Regions from separate parts of the Caballeronia sp. LjRoot34 genome, predicted to be linked through region 2. Evidence: predicted binding sites of a transcription regulator. Region 2 holds the regulator's gene; each other region holds the start of a gene.
The links. The regulator HrcA, encoded in region 2, represses chaperone genes, less so after heat shock. The targets are predictions, from matches to a motif close to TTAGCACTCNNNNNNNNNGAGTGCTAA.
Positions count from the first base shown of each region.

Region 1: the regulator HrcA is predicted to act here: its motif matches at 2,896-2,922, upstream of rpoH (RNA polymerase sigma factor RpoH).
Region 3: the regulator HrcA is predicted to act here: its motif matches at 1,941-1,967, upstream of ACSQ36_RS39335 (co-chaperone GroES).

Region 1 is NZ_CAXUSB020000001.1:301,292-305,512, reverse strand. It holds gene leuA (2-isopropylmalate synthase) at 1-1,378, shown strand, start outside; gene ACSQ36_RS01400 (nuclear transport factor 2 family protein) at 1,587-1,982, opposite strand; gene ACSQ36_RS01395 (acyloxyacyl hydrolase) at 2,028-2,594, opposite strand; gene rpoH (RNA polymerase sigma factor RpoH) at 2,979-3,914, shown strand; gene cyoD (cytochrome o ubiquinol oxidase subunit IV) at 4,143-4,221, opposite strand, start outside.
Region 2 is NZ_CAXUSB020000001.1:496,918-501,138, forward strand. It holds gene recN (DNA repair protein RecN) at 1-624, opposite strand, end outside; gene ACSQ36_RS02260 (NAD kinase) at 632-1,534, opposite strand; gene hrcA (heat-inducible transcriptional repressor HrcA) at 1,756-2,775, shown strand; gene hemH (ferrochelatase) at 2,982-4,049, shown strand; gene ACSQ36_RS02275 (RNA-binding S4 domain-containing protein) at 4,083-4,221, shown strand, end outside.
Region 3 is NZ_CAXUSB020000003.1:1,888,844-1,893,064, reverse strand. It holds gene ACSQ36_RS39345 (amino acid ABC transporter permease) at 1-719, opposite strand, end outside; gene ACSQ36_RS39340 (ABC transporter substrate-binding protein) at 814-1,632, opposite strand; gene ACSQ36_RS39335 (co-chaperone GroES) at 1,994-2,287, shown strand; gene groL (chaperonin GroEL) at 2,301-3,941, shown strand; gene ACSQ36_RS39325 (D-isomer specific 2-hydroxyacid dehydrogenase family protein) at 4,145-4,221, shown strand, end outside.

The DNA.
Region 1 (4,221 bases), 200 kb from region 2:
CGCCGATGTCACCATTGAAGTGCTCGTGCAGTCGCGCCGCGAACTGATCGAGCGGACTTTTGAAGCAGTGGAAGGCGCGCCCCGGGTGATCGTGCACCTGTACAACGCGATCGCGCCGTCGTTTCGCAAGATCGTCTTCGCGCAGTCCAAGGAAGAGACCAAGGCGCTCGCCGTGGAAGGCACGCGCATGATCAAGGAGTGCGCGGCCGCGCGCCCCGATACACACTGGATCTATCAGTATTCGCCGGAAACGTTCAGCATGACCGAGCTTTCGTTTTCCCGCGAAGTCTGCGACGCCGTCGCGCAAATGTGGCGTCCCACGCCCGACCACAAGATGATCGTGAATTTGCCGGCCACCGTGGAAGCGGCCATGCCGAACGTGTTCGCCGATCAGATCGAGTGGATGGATCGCAACATGAGTTTCCGCGACAGTATCGTGCTCTCCGTGCATCCGCATAACGATCGCGGCACGGCAGTCGCCGCCGCGGAACTCGCGATCCTTGCCGGTGCGGACCGCGTGGAAGGCTGCCTCTTTGGCAACGGCGAGCGCACGGGCAATGTGGATCTCGTCACGCTTGCGATGAATTTGTACACGCAGGGTATCGACCCGGGTCTGGATTTTTCGAATATCGACGGCGTGCGCCGCGTGGTCGAGCGCTGCAACCAGATTCCCGTGCATCCGCGTCATCCGTATGCCGGCGATCTCGTGTTCACGGCCTTTTCCGGCTCGCATCAGGATGCCATCCGCAAGGGTTTTGCACAGCGAGAAGCGGACACGGTGTGGGACGTGCCGTATCTTCCCATCGACCCAGCCGATCTCGGCCGCAGCTACGACGCCGTGATCCGCGTGAACAGCCAGTCGGGCAAAGGCGGCGCGACGTATTTGCTCGAACGCGGGCTGGGTTTCACGCCGCCGCGCCGCGTGCAGATCGAATTCAGTCACGCCGTCCAGAAAGTCGCCGACGCCTCCGGCGCGGAAGTCTCCGGCGAAGCCATTTGCGCGTTGTTCAAGCGCGAATACTTCGACGCACAAGGGCCGGCGTCGCGGGCAGATGCCTCGACCCTGCACTTCGATGGACGCCACGCGAAGCTGCCTGTATCTGCGGTTGCCGACGAAGCGCACGCGCAGGCCGTCGCTGCGGCAGTAGCCAGCGTGGCGGGTATCGCGATCGAGGTGACATCGTTTGAAACCGCCGCGACGGCGAAGGGCGAGACGGCGGTGTTCATCGGTTGCCGAATCGGCGATCAACCGATGCGATTTGGCGTCGCGGTGCATGCGAACGCGGTTCAGGCAGCCACCAACGCCATTGTCAGCGCGGTAAATCGCGCGCGCTGGGCCGGACGCAAGGAAGTGGAAAGCGAAGCGGTAGCGGCGTGAAGGAACGCGGCTTTTACAGCAAGGAGTAGTGAGTAGGAAGTGACGCGCGATGATGTGGCCGGGTACCGCTTCCCAGCCACCGCGCAGCAGAAGTTTGCGAAGCAGGCGATAAAACACGACAACCGGTATCGACATGACGGCCGACGCTCACAAGGCGCCGCCCCGCCGGCCGAACCGCGACGCCCCACCGAACGGCGTCGAACCGGTGCTAATCCAGCGCCGCGCGTGTCGCCTGCATCGCGAGCAACTGCCATTGCCCATCGACCTGAATGTGGATGGCCGTGTACGCGATCGGGAACAACAAGGCGCCGTTCTTCGACTCCATCTCGAGCAGCGCGCGCCCAAACACGATCCATGTGTCCCGGCCGCCCGGCATCACGTCCTGCGACTGGATCTCGATCTGCCGATAGCGCCGGCGCCCCGCCGTGATCGCGTCGATAAACTGACGCTTCGTCTCGCGCTTGCCATTGGTGTGCACGTAGCTGGCGTTCTCCGCCAGCAGCGCGTCCAGCAATTCGCCGTCACCGTCGACCATTGCACGGAAACGGTCGCGCTCGAGTTCACGGATTGCCTCGACGGGGGTATCGATGGGTTGTGCCGGCATCTTCGATTCCTTTCGCGCTAGAGGAACCGATGGACGCGGTCCTCGTCAGAAGTTGTATTGCAAATATATCTCGCTGAAATTTATACCAGGATTCGGGTGTTCGAAACCGGCGTTGGATAAATGCTGAAATCGCAAGCCTGCCTGATAGTTCTGATGTGCGCCAAATTGAGCGCCCACGCCCACCATGTCGGCAAACTGAAAGGACGAGGAAAAGGTCCGCGTCTCGGTTTCGCGAACGTGCGACAAGAGGCGTACGCCTACGCCAGCTTCAACATAGGGCCGAATCCATCCCGAACTCTTGATGAACCGGAATACCGGCGTGAAACCGAATTCCCAGATGCCCGGATGCGATGCCTGGCTTTCACGAATGTCCCAGTAGGCCACGTGCGCTTCGCCCACGACGGTGAAGTGGAAACCGCCGATTTGCCACCACGTCCAGTTGGGATCCCAGACGCCGCCGACATCCGCCTTCCGGACATCGTGGTCGGCAACCCCGCCGGCGATCTGCAAGCCGAACTGATCGGCGTGGGCCGTGGCCGAAGCCAGGACCAGCGCACCGAACAAGGCACCGTAGAAAGAGCGCTTTTGCCAGACACTTTTGTTCTTCTGCATGAATACTCCGGAGCTGGATTCTCATAAGACAGGCTCGCCGCTAACGCAGCAAGTCGCCATTTTAGAGACGGTCTCAAAAAAGTGCTCAGAAGAGTTCTGCTGAATGAGGAAAACACGGAATTAAGTTTCGTCGAATCCCGATTGCCGGGTAAATCATGCGAAATCTTGCAAATTTCTTTCGGTAAGTTTGACAACGAAAGCGTTTCGCGGCGTGCAACAGTGCGGGAAAGCACTTATTGGCTATTGGAGCAGAGATTCTAATAGCGTATGGGAACTTGGACACACAAGGCCCCTCTAATCCTTAGCACTCGAAATAGCAGAGTGCTAATATCCTGCTAGACCCGGTTTTTCATCGGGTTTTTTGTTGATAAGGAGCATACAAGCGTGACCAATGCGATGACCCTCCCGAATACTGGACACTCGGCGCCGGCCAAGGCCGCTTCGGCAGGTGCGCTGACGTTTGCGCAGTCGTCCATGTTGACCGGCCAGATCGGCAACATCGACGCCTACATTTCGGCTGTCAACCGGATTCCGATGCTAACGCCGTCGGAAGAACGTCAGTACGCCACCGAATTCCGTGACAACGACAACCTGGACGCGGCGCGTCAGCTCGTGCTGTCGCATCTGCGCTTGGTGGTATCGATTGCCCGCAATTACCTGGGATACGGCCTTCCCCACGCCGACCTGATTCAGGAAGGCAATATCGGTTTGATGAAGGCTGTGAAGCGCTTCGATCCGCAACAAAACGTGCGGCTGGTGTCGTATGCCATGCACTGGATCAAGGCTGAAATTCACGAGTACATCCTGCGCAACTGGCGCACGGTGAAAGTGGCGACCACGAAGGCGCAGCGCAAGCTGTTTTTCAACCTTCGCAGCCACAAGACCGGGCACAACGCGTTCACGCCGGACGAGGTTGATAGCCTGGCGAAAGAGCTGAATGTGAAGCGCGAAGAAGTCTCGGAAATGGAAACGCGTCTTTCCGGCGGCGACATTGCGCTGGAAGGTCAGATCGACGACGGCGAAGAATCGTATGCGCCTATCGCGTATCTGGCCGACTCGCACAATGAGCCAACCAACGTGCTTGCATCGCGTCAGTTCGACAAGCTGCAAAGCGAGGGGTTGTCGACCGCGCTCGAATCGCTCGACGAACGCAGCCGCCGGATCGTTCAGGCGCGCTGGCTCGAAGTGGAAGACGACGGCTCGGGCGGCAAGACGCTGCATGAACTCGCCGACGAGTTCGGGGTATCGGCGGAACGGATTCGCCAGATCGAAGCCAGCGCAATGAAGAAAATGCGCACGGCGCTGCACGAGTACGCTTGACCGTTTAGCGCAGGAGTTTCGCCGCTTGAGTTTTTTAGCGGTGCGTGAATGGGCGAATGAGCATTGCGTGGAGAAGACTTGAAAGCCCGCCGTCGAAAGACGGCGGGCTTTTCTTTGTCTGCTCGATTTGCGTGTGTACGGCGTGCCCGACACCTACCAATAAAAAGCGGCGCCAGAGGTTTCCCCATGGCGCCGCTCAGCGTCCAGCCAGCAGACCGTCTACAACCTCTAGCGCGACATCATGTGCGCACCGACGTTATGGAGTACCCACAACGTCCCGCCGATCAGGATCACCGCCACCAGCACG
Region 2 (4,221 bases):
TTCCCACTCACCCGGCTGCGGCGCAAGTTTGTCGAGTTCACTCAGTTGCCATGCGAGACGCTCGCGTTCCAGTTGCAACTCGCGATCGCGGTTTTGCGCGAGTTCCACCGCATGCGTTGCGTCGCGCCAGACCCGGTGCGCCCGCGCTACTTTCTGTGCCGAGTCGAGCAGGCCCGCGTGAGTATCGAAGAGTTCGCGCTGGGCGTCCGGGCGCATCAGCAATTGGTGGGCGTGCTGGCCGTGGATGTCGACGAGCATTTCGCTCAGTTCACGCAATTGCACAAGCGTAGCCGGCGTACCGTTGATAAACGCCCGCGAACGTCCACTTGAATCGACGACGCGCCGCAGCATGACCGTGTCGGCGTCGCCGGCAGCCAGCGCGTGCTCGTCCAGCCAGCGCGAGACTTGTGCGTGAGTAGAAAACTCGGCGGTGATGTCCGCGCGCGCTCCTCCGGTCCGCACGATGCTGGCGTCGGCACGCGCGCCGAGCGTGAGCGCGAGGGCATCGATAAGAATCGACTTGCCGGCGCCGGTTTCGCCTGAAAAGACGGTGAAGCCGCGCTCGAACTCAAGGTCTAGCGCGGCGACAATGACGAAGTCGCGAATCGAGAGATGACGGAGCATGGGCGTCTTAGAGTTTCGTGGCGTCTTCGTGCGAGGGATATTCGTTCCAGTGCAGCTTCTTGCGTAGCGTGGCGTAATGGCTATAGCCGACCGGATGCAACACCGGCACGGTATGACGCGAACGCCGCACTTCAATGGTGTCGTTCAGTTCGACCGCGGTAAACGACTGCATGTCGAAATTCACGTTCACGTCGCGCCCGCCAATAATCTGGATATCCACTTGCGAGTCGTCGGGCAGAACAATTGGACGATTCGACAGCGAATGCGGCGCGATGGGTACGAGTACAAAACCCTGCAATTGCGGATGCAGGATCGGTCCGGAAGAGGAGAGCGCGTATGCGGTCGAACCCGTGGGCGTGGCGACAATCAGACCGTCCGAGCGCTGGTTGTACATGAAACGCCCGTCCACCGACACGCGCAGCTCCGCCATGCCCGAAAAGCCGCTGCGATTCACCACGACGTCATTGAACGCCAGCGCGTGATAGATCGGCCGGCCGTCACGGACAATGCGCGCTTCGAGCAAGGTCCGCTCTTCGCGCTCGAAACTGCCGGCGAGCATTTGAGGCACCAGCTCCTGCATTTCGGCCAGCGTGATGTCCGTGATGAACCCGAGCCGCCCGTGGTTCACGCCAATCAGCGGCGTGCGATACGGCGCGAGCTGCCGGCCAATGCCAAGCATGGTGCCGTCGCCGCCGAGCACGACCGCGACGTCCGCGCGCGCGCCAATTTCCGGCGCGGTCAATGCGGGGTAGTCAGTCACGCCGACGTCGTGCGCCGTTTCCGCTTCGAACACGACGTCGAAGCCGCGTTTCACAATGCACGCGGCGAGCGCCGTCAGCGGCTCCCTGATGCCGGGCGTGTTGTTGCGCCCCACGAGCGCGACAGTCTTGAATTGGGTACCAATTTCCATGCCGGCATTACACCATAGGTGAGTGTCGAAAAGAACCGCGCGCCACGTCCGCGGTGCCTACGGCTTGTCTGTATATGCTAAGCCCCGGGCGTGACGGGGAATTGTCGTTAGAATGGTGCGGATCATGAATTGATGACGGGTGAATGACAAAAATACGTCAATCGTCGTCGCTATATTTGCTGCGCTCGCTGTTTCCTTACACGTTGAGCTAAACTTTCCCCATGCTAGACCCACGTGCCCAGACCCTCCTCAAGACGCTGATCGAGCGCTATATCGCCGAAGGTCAGCCGGTCGGTTCCCGCACGCTGTCCCGTTATTCCGGACTCGAGCTCAGCCCGGCCACCATCCGCAACGTCATGTCGGACCTGGAGGACCTCGGACTGGTGGTGAGCCCGCATACGTCTGCGGGCCGGATTCCCACGCCACGCGGCTACCGGCTCTTCGTGGACACCATGCTCACCGTCGAAACTACCGACGACGAAGCCATGACCTCCGCTGTCAAGATCAAGCTGCAGGGCGGCGAGCCGGCGAAGATCGTGGCCGCCGCGGCTAGCGTGCTGTCGAACCTGTCGCAATTCGCGGGCGTCATTCTCACGCCGCGCCGCAGCCACATGTTCAAGCAGATCGAGTTCATGCGCCTGTCTGATAAACGCATCCTGCTGATCATAGTGACGCCGGAAGGCGACGTGCAGAACCGCATCATGGCGACCCAGCGCGACTATTCGCCGTCGCAGCTCACCGAGGCGTCGAACTATATCAACGCGAATTTCGCCGGACTGTCCTTCAACGAAGTACGCCGCCGACTGCGCGAGGAAATCGACGCGCTGCGCGGCGACATGACCTCGCTGATGCAGGCAGCGGTGGCCGCGAGCGTCGACGAAACGGATCAAGGCGACACCCTGCTGATTTCCGGCGAGCGCAACCTGCTGGAAGTGGCGGATCTTTCCTCCGACATGGCGCGGCTGCGCAAGCTCTTCGACGTGTTCGACCAAAAGACGAGTCTCCTTCAATTACTCGATGTCTCGAGCCACGCGCAAGGCGTGCAGATATTTATAGGCGGCGAGTCGAATCTCGTGCCGATCGAGGAAATGAGCGTGGTGACCGCGCCCTATGAAGTGAACGGGAAGATCGTGGGCACGCTGGGCGTGATCGGACCTACGCGGATGGCCTACAACCGCGTGATTCCCATTGTTGATATCACCGCGCGCCTGCTCTCCCTCTCGCTCAGTAGCCAGCAATAGTGCAATAAGCGTGCAATAAGCGTGCAATAAGCCGTCTGCCGGTCCGGCCCGCAAAATGCTGCGAATCCCCCCGGCAGACAACCCATCTTGCCTTGCCCCAGCCCCGTTCACCACTCGGCCGTTCGGCCGATGTTGCGTTCCGAAACGCGCCGCTATAATGGGTTTCACTTACTTGACCGGCACGGGCTTCACAGCCTCTCCCCTTTATGCGCTACGACCTCGAGTTGCCTTCGCAGCCTTTCGCTTCGCATCGCGTTGCGGTGCTGCTGATCAACCTCGGCACGCCGGACGCGCCCACGCCCAAGGCCGTGCGCAAGTACCTCGCGCAGTTCTTGTCGGATCCGCGCGTGGTGGAAATTCCTGCGCTCGCGTGGCAAGTCATCCTGCGGCTGGCAATCCTGCCGTTTCGCGGCCGTGCGTCAGCAAAGAAATATGCCCAGGTATGGCTGCCCGAAGGCTCGCCGCTGCGGGTCTATACGGAAAGGCAGGTGGAGGGGTTGCGGCGCTTGTTCATGGTGAACGACTATCACGTGATCGTTGACTACGCCATGCGCTACGGCACGCCCGGGATTCCGGCCATGATGAATCAACTCAAGCTGGAAGGCGCCGAGCGCGTGCTGCTCGTACCCATGTATCCGCAGTATTCGTCGTCGACCACGGCTACGGCGTTCGATGACGCGTTCAACGCCTTGCGCCGCGTGCGCAATCAGCCGGAATTGCGCACCATCCGCCAATATGCAGACCATCCGGCCTATATTGGCGCGCTGGCCGAGCAGGTGCGGGACTATTGGCGGCATCACGGCCAGCCGGACTTCGCAGCGGGTGACCGGCTGGTGCTGAGTTTCCACGGCGTGCCCAAGCGCACCATGGATCTTGGCGACCCGTATCATGATCAGTGTCAACAGACCGGTTCGTTGCTCATGGCTGCGCTCGGGTTGTCGCCGGTCGAATGCCGCGTGACATTCCAGTCGCGTTTTGGCCGGGCAGAATGGTTGCAACCTTATACCGCGCCTTCGCTCGCGGAACTTGGCGCGGCGGGTGTGAAGCGGGTGGACATGTTCTGCCCGGGTTTTACGTCGGATTGCCTGGAAACCATCGAGGAAATCGGCATTGAAGTGCGTGATGAATTCCTGCACGCTGGCGGCAAGGAATTTCACCGGATTCCATGTTTGAACGCATCGCCGGCCTGGATCAAGGCGCTGGGCGAAATTGTCGCGCAGCACCTGCAGGGCTGGCCGGTGCAGGCGCCGCAAACGCTGAGCGCAGCCGCATAGACCACCGCATTGACCAGTTACCATTGACCACTCGTGAACTACCAGATCTCAACTGACTCCAGCGCGCGCCTTCGTATCGATAAATGGCTCTGGGCGGCGCGTTTTTTCAAAACGCGCTCGCTGGCAAGCGACGCCGTCGAGAAGGGTCGCGTGCGTATTGGCGGCGCGAATG
Region 3 (4,221 bases), on a different contig from region 2:
CGCACCGTCGCTCGCGAACCGCTGCGCTGGACTACCACGAGTGCAACTTCCAGCATCGCGATGGTCAGTATGTACAGCAAAGTTGCCATGCCAAACGCCTGAAACGTCTTGAAGGTTTCGGTATCCACCTGACGCGACGAATACGAGAGTTCCGCCAATCCGATCGCCATGGTCAACGACGAGTTCTTGACGATATTCATGTACTGACCGAACAACGGCGGCGTCGCGATCCGCACCGCTTGCGGCAAGATCACGTGAACAAATGCGGCTAGCGGCGTGAGTCCAAGGGCGGCTGCCGCGTTGTGCTGCCCCACTGGAACACCCGATAATCCCGAGCGGAATTCCTCGCCAATGAAGGTGGTCGAATAACAGGTCAACCCAATCCAGCCGGCCACGAATTCAAACGATGGCCAATGCAACTTGAACACGCCGAGATCCACCGCATGCTGCGTGTTCAACCAGGTCATTGTCGCTTCGGGCAAAAGCGTCGCCACGCCGAAATACCAGAACAGCAATTGCACGATCAGCGGTGAGTTGCGAAACACCAATACATAGAGCGCGGCGGCACGACGCATGGGCGCCGCGCGCGAAGTGCGCGCAAGGGCAAGCAGACAGCCACATAACGTCGCCGTGACCATCACCGAGACCGACAATCCCAGCGTCATACCGAAGCCCTGGAGCAGCCAGATCAGGTACTTCGGGGCAAGCCATCCGTTCATTGGAATCATTCAGCTAAACACGAATGGAAAATTGAAATGCCAAGCCCGGTTCGACCGTGAACGGTCGAACCGGGCTTGGCTGAACACGCAGCGATCAGCTCTTCTGCGGGTCGCCGATCTTGAACAAACGCGGCAACGGCGCACGGCTTTTCGGCCCGAACCACTGGTCGTAGATGTGGCTCGCGGTGCCGTTTGCTTCGAGCCCCGTCAGCGTGTCATTGACGAAACTCAGCAGCCGCGGCTCGCCCTTCGGGACACCCACGCCCTCATAGTCGTTTGATATGGTGAAAGCCGGGATCTCGTACTTGTCGCGGTCCGGCACGTTGGCGAGCAAGCCGACGAGTTTCGGGCCATCCTGCGTGATTGCCTGGACGTTACCCGTTCGCAATGCGGCGAATGCAAAAGGTGTGTCGTCATAGGCTACGATCGTTGCCCGCGGAAACTGCGCGCGAACCTGTTGCTCGTTGGTCGTGCCTTTATCCGCGCCAATGCGCAGGTCGTTCAGTTGATCCGGCGACTTCAGCGTGCCCTTCTTCGCGATGAACTGCGTACCCGACGCGAAGTACGGCGTGCTGAAGTCGACTTCCTTCTTGCGTTCGTCGGTGATAGTGAAGTTCGCGAAAACCAGATCCACTTTCTTCGATGTCAGAAATGCAATGCGGTTAGCCGGATTGGTCGGCTGGATTTCAAGCTTGACGCCGAGTTTGTCAGCAACCGCTTTCGCGTAGTCCACGTCAAGTCCGACTATCTTGTTGGTCTTCGGATCGACGAAGCCGAAAGGCGGATTGCTGTCAAAAGTCGCCACGCGAAGTACGCCGGCCTTCTTGATATCGTCAAGGCGATCAGCATGCGCCAGGCTCGACATGATCAGCAGCGACCCCATGAAAGCTGCGGTGAAAAGTTTGATTTTCATTATGTGTTGGTCTGCGCAGTTATAGATAGAGCGAGCACGCACGCGTGCATCACAGCCGGAAATGTAGCAGCGAACCCGGCCGTAACGAACCATCGATTCGTGTTGTGCTAAGCGTCAGACGGAATAATCAATACAGGGACAGCTTGAGAGCGTCACAAGCCGTCACAAGCCGTGCCGACGGTCAAGACGTGCGCGTGACAGGCGTGACGTGTGCTCACGAAGCGCGGCGGCCAAATGCTAAACGCCGATAACGTTTCATGTATTCGTTATTGGATCGCGCCACGACAGATTCCTATACTCGATTCCCGTTAGCACCCGCCTGTGAAGAGTGCTACTCATTCACCATAACGGAAATCCAACCATGAGCCTACGTCCGCTCCACGACCGCGTGATCATCAAGCGCCTTGACCAGGAAACAAAAACCGCATCGGGTATCGTGATTCCCGAAAGTGCCGCCGAAAAACCGGACCAGGGCGAAGTCATTGCCGTCGGCCCCGGTAAGCGTGATAGCGATGGCAAGCGCATCGAGCCTGACCTGAAAGTCGGCGAGCGCGTGCTCTTCGGAAAATACTCAGGCCAGCAGGTCAAGGTCGACGGCAACGAACTGCTCGTGCTGCGCGAAGAAGACATTGTCGCCGTGGTCACCCAACAATAACGGAGCTTCAGAAATGGCAGCCAAAGAAATTGTCTTTAGCGACAACGCACGATCGAAGCTGGTCGAAGGCGTCAACATCCTCGCCAATGCAGTGAAGGTAACGCTTGGGCCCAAAGGCCGTAATGTAGTGCTGGAACGCAGCTTCGGCTCACCGGTCGTGACGAAAGACGGCGTGTCGGTCGCGAAGGAAATCGAGCTGGCCGACAAGCTGCAAAATATCGGCGCGCAACTGGTGAAGGAAGTCGCCTCGCGCACCAGCGACGACGCCGGCGACGGCACCACGACTGCTACCGTGCTGGCACAGGCGATCGTGCGCGAAGGGCTGAAATACGTGGCGGCGGGTCTCAATCCGCTGGACCTGAAGCGCGGCATCGACAAGGCCGTGATTGCCGCTGTCGAAGAACTGAAAAAGATCAGCAAGCCCACCACGACCAGCAAGGAAATCGCCCAGGTCGCGACCATCTCGGCGAACGGCGAGGAATCGATCGGCCAGCGAATCGCCGAGGCGATCGATCGTGTCGGCAAGGAAGGCGTGATCACGGTCGAGGACGGCAAGTCGCTCGACGATGAACTCGATGTGGTTGAAGGACTGCAATTCGATCGCGGCTACCTGTCGCCCTATTTCATCAACGATCAGGATAAACAGGTCGCTGTTCTCGACGATCCGTTTGTTCTGCTGCACGACAAGAAGGTCTCGAATATTCGCGATCTTCTGCCGGTGCTGGAACTGGTCGCGAAGGCGGGACGGCCGTTGCTGATCATCGCTGAGGATGTCGAGGGCGAGGCTCTTGCGACGCTCGTGGTCAACAACATCCGTGGCATTCTTAAAACGGTGGCGGTTAAGGCGCCGGGCTTTGGCGATCGTCGCAAGGCACTGCTCGAAGACATCGCCATCCTGACCGGCGGCCAAGTGATCGCGGAAGAAACCGGCCTCACGCTGGAAAAAGCGACGTTGGCAGAACTAGGCCAGGCCAAGCGCATTGAAGTGGGCAAGGAAAACACTATCGTGATCGACGGCGCCGGAGACACGAAGAATATCCAGGCGCGCGTCAAGCAGATCCGCGTGCAGATCGAAGAGGCGAGTTCCGACTACGATCGCGAAAAGCTGCAGGAGCGTGTCGCGAAACTGGCCGGCGGCGTGGCGGTGATCAAGGTGGGCGGTGCAACCGAGATCGAGGTCAAGGAGAAGAAGGACCGTGTTGACGACGCGCTGCACGCGACGCGTGCGGCAGTCGAGGAAGGCATTGTGCCGGGTGGCGGCGTCGCATTGATCCGCGTCAAGCAGGCAATCAGCGGCCTGAAGGGCGCCAACGCGGACCAGGATGCCGGCGTGAAGATCGTGCTGCGCGCATTGGAAGAACCATTGCGCCAGATCGTCACGAATGCGGGCGAGGAAGCAAGCGTGGTCGTCGCAAGGGTCGCCGAGGGTACGGGCAACTTTGGCTACAACGCGCAGACCGGTGAATACGGCGATCTGGTCGAATCGGGCGTGCTCGATCCGACCAAGGTCACGCGCACTGCGCTGCAAAACGCGGCATCGATTGCGGGCTTGCTGCTCACGACCGATGCAACGGTAACCGAAGCGCCGAAAAATGCGGCCCCTGCTGTGCCTGGGGGCGGACCGGGCGCGGGCGGACCAGGCTTCGATTTCTGAGGCTTTCGCATCGCTTTTCCATTGCTTTTCCATTGATAAGCACGTCGGCGCTTACAGGTTCAGACGCTCCGACGTGCCTTCCAGATTCACTACACAGCGCTTTGCCCGGTTCTCCGCTTCCCCAATCTTCTCTTCATGTAGTCCTTATCAATCCTCCCACTCTCCATGCGCGAGTGTGCCGTCACTTCCCGTTCTGAAAACCCATGGTCACAATAGCCAGCCAGCTCGCCGAACCGTTCAATGATGCAGTGCGGGCACTACTGCCTGATGTTCGGGTAGT